DNA from 2 places in the Azospirillum largimobile genome. Region 2 is predicted to be linked to the other one. Evidence: riboswitches for the same ligand, from Rfam matches in the RefSeq annotation. Region 2 holds a riboswitch; the other holds the start of a gene.
What was found. Region 2 has a riboswitch for cobalamin ahead of ACWPKK_RS26895 (CbtB domain-containing protein). Riboswitches for the same ligand answer to the same signal wherever they lie in the genome.
Positions count from the first base shown of each region.

Region 1 (4,598 bases), on a different contig from region 2:
TTCCGCGAAGAGGGGCTTCGCGGCGGATGGTTCGGGACTTGCTGAAAGGTCGCTCAGGACGTTACGGGTCTGGGCGGCGGCGCATCAGCCACAGGAAGAAGGCGCCGCCGACCAGGGCCGTGGCCACGCCGACGGGGATCTCGCGCGGGGCGAACAACGTCCGTGCGGCGACATCCACCCACAGCAGGAGCAGGGCTCCGCCGAGCGCCGCTACCGGCAGCAGCGTCCGCAGATGGCCGCCCACCAGCAGGCGCGCGATGTGGGGCAGCACCAGCCCGACGAAGCCGATGCCGCCGCAGGCCGACACCAGCGCGCCAGTCATCAGCGCGGTGACGACGAACAGTTCCAGTCGCAGCCGCTGCGGATCGGTGCCGAGCGAGCGGGCCGCATCGTCGCCGAGCGCCAGCGTGTTGACCGTCTCGGCCCGCAGCCACAGCCAGCCGAGCCCGCACAGCGTCAGCAGGGCTGGCGCCGGCAGGACGCTCCAGCGCGCGGTGCCGAAGCCGCCCATCATCCAGAACAGCGCGGCATCGGCGCTGCGGTCCGCCGCCGCGACGATCAGGGTGTTGGTGACGGCGTGCAGGATGAAGGCGACCGCGACGCCGGTCAGCACCAGCCGCTCGCCGGTCACGCTGCCGTCACGTCCGCGCGCGGCGGCGAAGACGGCCAGCATGGCGGCGAGCGCGCCGAGGAAGGCCGCGGCCGGCAGGCTCAACGTTCCGGCCACCACGCCGGCGAACAGGATGACGCTCACCGCCCCGACCGACGCGCCGGCCGACACGCCGAACAGATAGGGGTCGGCCAGCGGGTTGCGCGTCACCACCTGCAGCACCGCCCCCACCGCGGCCAGCCCGGCGCCGGCCAGCGCGCCCAGCAGAACGCGCGGCAGCCGCAATTCCCAGACGATGTTGCGCTCCGCCCGGCCGAAGCCCTGCGCCGGGAAGGCCGCCGGCCAAAGCTCGTGCGAGACGACCGACCAGACCGTGGCGACTGGGATGCGGGCGGCGCCGAATCCGACCGCGGCGAACAGCGACAGGAACAGGGCGGCGGACAGCACGAGGCACAGGCGCAGCGTGCGGGGGCGGTTCATGGCGTGAACAGCTCCGGGTGCAGCGTCCGGGCCATTCGCTCCAAAGCATCGACATTGCGGGTCGACGGGGTCTGTTCGGCATAGGTCAGGACGATGAACTGCCGCTTGCGCACAGCCTCCACATCGGCCAGCTGCGGGGCGGACAGCAGGTAGCGGATGGCGGCTTCGGCCGGGATGCGGTGGTCGCTGACGATGATCCATTGCGGGTCGCGCCGCGCCATCTCCTCCCAGCTGACCCGGACATAGCTGTCGGCGATGTCGTCGAAGATGTTGCGGCCGCCGGCCAGATCCATCAGCAGGCTGGTCATGCCCTCGCGGCCGACCGACAGCGGGGCGGCGTCGGTGTGGCAATCGTCGCAATACATGACGCGCGGGCGTTGGGCCGCAGTGCCGGTCAGCCGGGTGACCGCGGCGACGCGGCGGCGGAAGTCGGCGACCATGGCCTCCGCCCGGTCGGCGATGCCGAAAATCCGGCCCAGCGCCAGCAGGTCGGCGTAGAGCGTCTCCATGCCGATCGGCTCGCGCGGGCCGATGCGGATGCAGCTTTCCCGCAGCGTGTAGGTGGCGACGCCCATCTCTGCGAGGCGGGCCGGGGTGAGGCCGCGCGCCTCGTTGAAGCCATAGCTCCAGCCGGCGAACAGGAAGTCCGGATCGGCGGCCAGCACCGCCTCCAGCGTCGGGGCGCGGTCCGGCAGCTGGGGCAGGGCGGCGACCACACCCGGCGGTGCGATCAGGTGGCGTTCCGCCCCGGCGATGCCGGAAACCGCGACCAGCCGGTCGGCCAGCCCGAGATCCAGCATGGTCTGCGTCATGTTGACGTCATGGACCATCGGCCGCTTGGGAGGTGCGTCGAACCGGGCGGTTTCGAAGCAGTTGGCGACCTCGACCGGATGGCTCTGCGCCTGCGTGGGAGCGAAAGGCAGCGCAAGCGCGGCGGCGAGCAGGGCGCTGCGCACAACGGGGCGGAACAGGACCGGGATCATGCAAGGTCCAGTCGGTTCGGCGCCAGCGGTGACAGGTCGATGCGCAGCCGGCCGTCGCATGGGCGGCGATCCACTGCGGCGGCAACCCGGTAGACGGCGGTGAGGCGTTCCGCCGTCAGCGCCTCTTCCGGCGCAGCGTCTGCCTGCAGGCGGCCGTCCTTCAGCAACAGCAGGCGGTCGCACCAGCGCGCCGCCAGTTCGATGTCGTGCAGCGTCATCACCGCGGTGATGCCCAGCGAACGCACCAGATCGAGGACGGCGAAGCGGTGCTGGATGTCCAGATGGTTGGTCGGCTCGTCCAGCAGCAGGATGCGCGGGCGTTGCGCCAGGGCGCGGGCGATCATCACCCGCTGCCGTTCGCCGCCCGACAGCTGTTCGACCGGCCGCTCGGCCAGCGCCTCCAACTCCAGCCGGGCCAGCGCATCCTCGACGATGGCGCGATCCTCCGCCCCGCTTGCCGAGAAGACCGAGCGGCGGTGAACCAGCCGGCCCATGCCGACCACGTCGCGCACGGTAAAGCCGAGTGCGGCGGCGGAGTCCTGTGCCTGGAGCGCCAGCCGGCGGGCAAGCTCTGCCGGGCGCAGGGCGCGCGGATCGGCGCCGTCGATGCGGATCCGCCCGGTCGAAGGCGCCTGCAGGCCGGCAAGGCAGCGCAGCAGCGTGGTCTTGCCGGAGCCGTTCGGTCCGAGAATGCCGAGGACAGCCCCGTGCGGAACGGAAAATCCGATGTCCGACAGGACCTTGCGGCCGGCCAGTTCGCAGCTCAGCCCGTCCACCGAGACGGCGTGGATCCGGCGGGGGTGGGGTGCCTGTGTGGGGGAAGGCGCTGGCGTCATCCGTGCATCCTGCCGTTGTGGGCGGGAGGGTCGAGGCGGACGCATTGCGGAACACGCGGGCAATCCGGCGCGGAATCCGGACGTGCGGTGGCAAGCGTTCCACCGGGACACCCCGCCCGAGGACGTTTCGTTTTGGCGCTGGCAGGTCTCCTGGCTTGCGGGTCATCACCGGTCCGTTCGGCCTTCCCAGCGCCGACAGGCGCCAGTGGCAGGAAATGACGGAACGGCTCACCGCTCACAGTTGCGGGGACAGCTCCGGTCTCGCCGCGCGGCGCGGCTCACCGGATTCCCTCTTAGCTTCCGGCGGCGGCCGCCGGAAGAACCAGTACCAGGGCCATTCATGAGCGACCCGGCTGCAGAGGTCAAGGTTCGAAACGAAATGGCCGCGGGAAATTTCTTTGCGACATGACCCTGACTTGGGTGCCGATGTCGGCCCTGTTTACGTCGGGCCGGTCATAGGGCGTGGCCTCGCGCGTCGGAGGCGGCGGGGAGGGCGTCCACAAATCGATCCGCAAAATGGGTCATCGTCATGCCGGTCCGGTCGTTGCTGGGTCGCGTTACGTGCCAAGACGTAACATTATAACATTACATATCCGGCTGGTGCGAATCCCGCAAGGAGAAGATCGGCAGGGGCGGGACCCTGCCGTGGTAAGCAAAAACTCTGTTTGCCTCCGCCGTCACGCCAGATTGACGAGCAGGGCCTCCAGCATGCGGTCGCAGGCGGCCAGTTGTTCCTCGGTGATGAACTCGTCGGGCTTGTGGGCTTCGCCGATGCTGCCGGGGCCGCACACCACGGTGGGCATGGACAGCCGGCGCTGGAACAATCCGCCTTCCGTTCCGAAAGAGATCTTGCCGGTGCTGTTGCCGCCGGTCAGCGTCTTGACGAACGCCACCACCTCCGCGTTGCCGTCGGTGTCGAGCGCCGGATAGCTGGACAACTCGCCGATCGACAGTCCGGCGGTTGGGAAATCGGACCGCAGGCGCCGGACGATGCCGTCGGCCTCCTCCCGGATGGCGTCCACGAGCGGTTCCACCGGATCCTGCGGCAGATGGCGGATTTCGAAGTCGAGACGGCAGCGGTTCGGCACGATGTTCAGCGCTTCGCCGCCCTGGATGACCCCGGCATGGATCGTGGTCCAGGGCACGTCGTAGGCGTCGTCATGCGTGCCTTCGACGCGCAGCCGGTCCTGGATGCGGCGCAATCCCGTCAACAGGTCGCTCGCCATGTGGATCGCGTTCAGACCCTGCGGCGCAAGGCTCGAATGGCATTCGACGCCGTGGCAGTCGGCGCTGAGAGCCGTCTTGCCCTTGTGGGCGGTGACCACCTGCATGCCGGTCGGTTCGCCGACGATGCAGAAGCGCGGACGGACAGGCAGGGCCGCCATCATCTCGATCAGGCGGCGGACGCCGAGACAGCCGACCTCCTCGTCATAGGACAGGGCCAGATGCAGGGGCTGGGACAGGGGCCGTCCGGCGGCGCGGTCGAACAAGGCGAGGCTTGCGGCGATGAAGCCCTTCATGTCGGCGGTGCCCCGGCCGAACAGCTTGCCGTCCCGGCGGATCAGCCGGAAGGGGTCGCCGGTCCAGGCCTGTCCTTCGACCGGCACCACATCGCTGTGCCCAGACAGCATGACGCCGGAGCGATCGGCGGGACCGAGCGTCGCGAACAGGTTGGCCTTTCGCCCATCC
Region 1 is NZ_CDRMUA020000003.1:771,284-775,881, reverse strand. It holds gene ACWPKK_RS21090 (FecCD family ABC transporter permease) at 62-1,090, opposite strand; gene ACWPKK_RS21085 (ABC transporter substrate-binding protein) at 1,087-2,073, opposite strand; gene ACWPKK_RS21080 (ABC transporter ATP-binding protein) at 2,070-2,909, opposite strand; cobalamin riboswitch at 3,033-3,251, opposite strand; gene argE (acetylornithine deacetylase) at 3,587-4,598, opposite strand, start outside.
Region 1: linked by a shared signal. The riboswitch ahead of ACWPKK_RS21080 (ABC transporter ATP-binding protein) and the one ahead of ACWPKK_RS26895 (CbtB domain-containing protein) in region 2 are both predicted to bind cobalamin.

Region 2 (4,598 bases):
GCCTGCAGGACCGGGCTGCCGTTGGCCTCCAGCGGGGAGCCGTCGTCGCGGGCGGCGGAGAAGGCGGTGGTGTTGACGACCACGGCGGCGTTCTGCGCGGTCAGGCTGGCGCGCATCCAGGCGGCGCAGTCCGGCTCCTTCAGGCTGGCGACGAACAGCGGGCGGGGGGCGAGACCGCGGGCGGCCAGCGCGTCGCACAGGGCGTGGGCCGGGGCGAGGTCGCCGGCCAGCAGGTGGGAGCGGTAGAAGACCACCGCGGCGACCGGCGCGTCGTCGGCGGCGGAGCCGCTCCAGCCGTCATAGGCACCGAAGCGTGGGACCGGGGCGGGGTCCTCATGGGGCAGGGGCGTGCCGGCCAACGTCGCGGCGCAGGCCAGCAGCTGGGCCATGTTGGCCGGGCCGCCTTCGGTGAAATAGCGCCACAGGCGGTCGGCGGCGTCGGGGGCGACGGTGCCGTAGGCGGTGAGGTTCGGGTCGGGCTGCGCCTCGCCGGACAGGACGGCGAGCGGGATGTCGCGCTCGCGGCACAGCGCGGAGAGGCGGTCGAGGCCGTAGCGCCAATAGCCGCTGCCGCCGAGCAGGCGCAGGACCACCAGCTTCGCCTTGGCGACGATGGTATCGGCGTAGAGATCGACCGACAACGGATGGCCGAGCCGGTTGAGGTTGGCGAGGCGGAGGCTGGGCAGCCGGTCGCGCCCGGCCCGCCATGCGGCGGCGAGCGCGGTCAGGTCGCTGTCGGAGAAGGACAGCATGACGAGGTCGGCCGGCGTCTGCCCCAGGTCTTCCGCCTGGGGGCCGGCGTCCAGTTCGTCCTGGCGGGCGGCGAGCAGGTGCATGGGTGTCCGCGGATACGTTCAAGGAGTGGGGACACTTGCCCCCACCCTAACCTCCCCCGCTGGGCGGGGGAGGGGACTAAGCGCTTGTGCGGAAGAGTGGCGGCAGTCCCTCCCCCGCCCAGCGGGGGAGGTTAGGTGGGGGTCTAACTCCGCACCAAGTCCCAACTCTTACCCAACAACCGCCCGCGTCACCGCATCGCGGTCCAGCCCGGTCTCGCCGATCACCACAAGCCGGCTGCGGCGTTCCTCGCCGGGCTTCCACAGGCGGTCGTAGTGGGTCTGGATGCGGGTGCCGACGCCCTGGACCAGCAGCCGCATCGGCTTGCCGGGCACGTCGATGAAGCCCTTCAGGCGCAGAACGCCATGCAGGCCGGCGACCTGCTCCAGCGTCATCGCCAGACGGGCGGGGTCGGGCTGCGGCGGCAACTCCACCACGAAGCTGGTGAAGTCGTCGTGGTCGTGTCCCTCTTCGTCGTCATGATGGCTGGGACGGTTGGCGAGGTCGTCCTCCACCGCCGCACCGACGCCCAGCAGGACCAGCGGATCGACGGCGCCCTGCGACGCGCGCACCAGCTTGGCATCGCGGCCGACCGTATGGCTCAGCGCGCCACGGATCAGATCCTCGACGCGGGCGAGGTCGTCGGCGGCGACCAGATCGGTCTTGTTGACGACGATCAGGTCGGCGCAGAGCAGCTGGTCCTCGAACACCTCTTCTATCGGCGTTTCATGATCGACGGTGCCGGCGGCATCGCGCTGGGCCTCCAGCGCCGCGGGATCGGGGGCGAAGCGGCCCTCGGCGGCGGCGGCGGCATCCACCACGGCGATGACGCCGTCCACGGTGACGCGGGTCTTGATCGCCGGCCAGTGGAAGGCCTGGACGAGCGGCTTGGGCAGGGCCAGGCCGCTGGTCTCGATCACGATATGCTCGGGCGGCTCCGGCCGGGCCAGCAGCTTTTCGATGGCCGGGACGAAATCGTCGGCGACGGTGCAGCACAGGCAGCCGTTCGCCAGCTCGATCACGTCGTCTTCGGTGCAGGTCGGGTTGCCGCAGGCGCGCAGGATGTCTCCGTCGATGCCGACATCGCCGAACTCGTTGATGATCAACGCCAGCCGGCGGCCATCGGCCTTTTCCAGCAGGCCGCGGATCAGCGTGGTCTTGCCGGCGCCGAGGAAGCCGGTGATGACGGTCGCCGGAACCTTGCCGGCGACCGTCTTGGGAAGGGCGGACATGGGACGTAACTCCTTAACGCGCGCCGGGCTGGGGCCGCAAGGCCGGGCGATGCTCGGCCTCGCCAACCAGACCGCTCATCAGCCAGCCGCAGGCCGCGCCCAGGATCGCCCAGAACAGGGCGGCGCTGCCCAGAGAGGCGGTGACGAAATGGGCAGCCAGTTCCGGCGGGACGGCGCCCTCGGCACTTTCCGGATGGGGGGCGCCGACCAGATGGGGAAGTGCGGCGGCCAGGACGGCGGCGGCGATGACGAGGCGGTTGCGGGCAAAGGCGAGCGCGGCCATGCCGACGCCGGCCCCGGCCGCGGCGGCCAGCCACCAGAACTGGCGCAGCTCCAGATCGGCCCCGGCCATTCCCGGCAGTTCCGGCGGTAGGCCGAAGGAGGGCGCCAGCGAAACGGCGACGAAACCGCCGGCCCCCCACACCAGCCCGCGCCGCGCATCGACCGGCCGACCGGCCAGCAGCATCGCGGCCGATAGCAGCAGCGCATAGGCGACGCCGGTCAGCAGGTTGGAGGCGATGGTCAGGCCGATGCGCTGCATCGCCTCATCCAGAGTGGTGGGCACGCCTTCGCCGACCTCGCGCACGGGGCCGTGCTGGTGGGACGCCGCAGGTGCACCGGCTGGCGCGGGCGGCGGAGTCACCACCTCGTATTTCTCGGCTTCGAGGATCAGCGGGACGGTCGTCGCCTGCTGAACGACGGAAGCGGCCGTGCCGGAGAGCACGCCCGCGACCAGGGCGGCTGTGAACAGCCGCCGGATCAGATCCATGACCCTGGCTTAGTGGCAGGGGAACGCGAAGGAGTGACGGGCATCGTGGGCCGCGTCGTGGATCTGCTGCGGCTGGGCGAAGCCGACGCCGTACAGCAGGAAGCTGCCCAGCAGGATCGCGGCGAAGGCGGCGACCGCGGTCTGGGCGGCGCTGCGGGTCGCGGAACCGGCGGCAGTGTGGAGCGAACGCGTGGTCATGGAACGAAATCCTTGCTGTCCCGCCACACCCGGCGGGGAAGGGATAAGGTCGATGTCTCCGCCGGCAGGTTTCCTGGCTCGCGGGTCGTCGCATCGCCGTCCGCCTTCCCGGCACGAAGGCCAGTGGCATGATGGACAGGACGCTCGCCGCACACAGTTGCGGGGGCAGCCGCGGCATTGGTCCCCGTGCAACGAGGATCCGCACCGCATTCCCTATTATCCCCGCCGTCCGTCAGGACGGGCAGGGCACCGTCGGACGGCCACCATCGCAGTGCGGTGCCGATTTGGCAAGTCCGCAATATGGCGTCGGCCGTACGGACGATCTTGCGCGCAAACATTTTGGATGGTGTCATGTTTGGCGGACAGAGTGTCCGCGATTCCGACACTTTCCGGCGACAAGGTCCGGAGCGGAGAGAGGGGAGGCGGAGGCAAACCCGCGGAGAAACAATGGGTCCACAGGCCCGGGCGAAGCGAACCCTGCCGTGGCACGCTTCGTGCGTACAACAATCGGTGAAACGTCCCGCCGTATGGCGGCCCCCGGGCTGGGAGCCCGGATATAAGCCCCGGGCACAAGCCCGGACATAAGCCCCCGGGCCCAGGCCCGGACATAAGAACGAACGGGAGGAGAATTCGCGACCGATGAACGCCGCACCGAACGACGACATCATCCTGGAAGCGCGGGGCCTGACGAAGGAGTTCAAGGGCTTCGTAGCGGTGAAGGAGGTGAACCTGCAGGTGAAGCGGGGCACCATCCATGCGCTGATCGGCCCGAACGGCGCCGGCAAGAGCACGGTGTTCAACCTGCTGACCAAGTTCCTGACGCCCACGCGCGGCCAGATCCTCTACAAGGGCCGCGACATCACCCGCACCAAGCCGGCGGACATCGCGCTGATGGGGCTGGTCCGGTCCTTCCAGATTTCGGCCGTCTTCCCGCATTTGAGCGTGCTGGAGAATGTCCGCGTGGCGCTGCAGCGGCCGCTCGGCACCAGCTTCCATTTCTGGAAGTCCGAATCGACGCTCTACGACCTGCACGACCGGGCGCTGGAACTGATCGAGGCGGTGAACCTCACCCCCTGGGCCGGCCACACCGCCGCCGAGCTGCCCTATGGCCGCAAGCGCGCGCTGGAGATCGCCACCACCCTGGCGCTCGACCCCGAGGTGATGCTGCTCGACGAGCCGCTGGCCGGCATGGGCCATGAGGACATCGAGGGCACCGCCGCGCTGATCAAGCGCGTCGCCGCCGACCGCACCGTGCTGATGGTGGAGCACAACCTGTCGGTCGTCGCCCACCTGTCGGACACCATCACCGTGCTGCGCCGGGGCGAGATCCTGGCGGAGGGACCCTACGAGGTCGTCTCCAAGAACCCGCAGGTGATGGAAGCGTATATGGGGACCGGACATGCCTGACGGGATGAGCACCAAGACTGCGATGCTGGAGATCGCCGACCTGCACGGCTATTACGGCGAAAGCCATGTGCTGCACGGCGTCAGCCTGGAGGTGCGGCAGGGCGAGGTGGTGACGCTGCTGGGCCGCAACGGCGCCGGCAAGACCTCCACCATGCGCG
Region 2 is NZ_CDRMUA020000005.1:464,052-468,649, reverse strand. It holds gene cobN (cobaltochelatase subunit CobN) at 1-836, opposite strand, end outside; gene cobW (cobalamin biosynthesis protein CobW) at 1,005-2,066, opposite strand; gene ACWPKK_RS26900 (CbtA family protein) at 2,080-2,835, opposite strand; gene ACWPKK_RS26895 (CbtB domain-containing protein) at 2,845-3,033, opposite strand; cobalamin riboswitch at 3,080-3,302, opposite strand; gene ACWPKK_RS26890 (ABC transporter ATP-binding protein) at 3,673-4,440, shown strand; gene ACWPKK_RS26885 (ABC transporter ATP-binding protein) at 4,433-4,598, shown strand, end outside.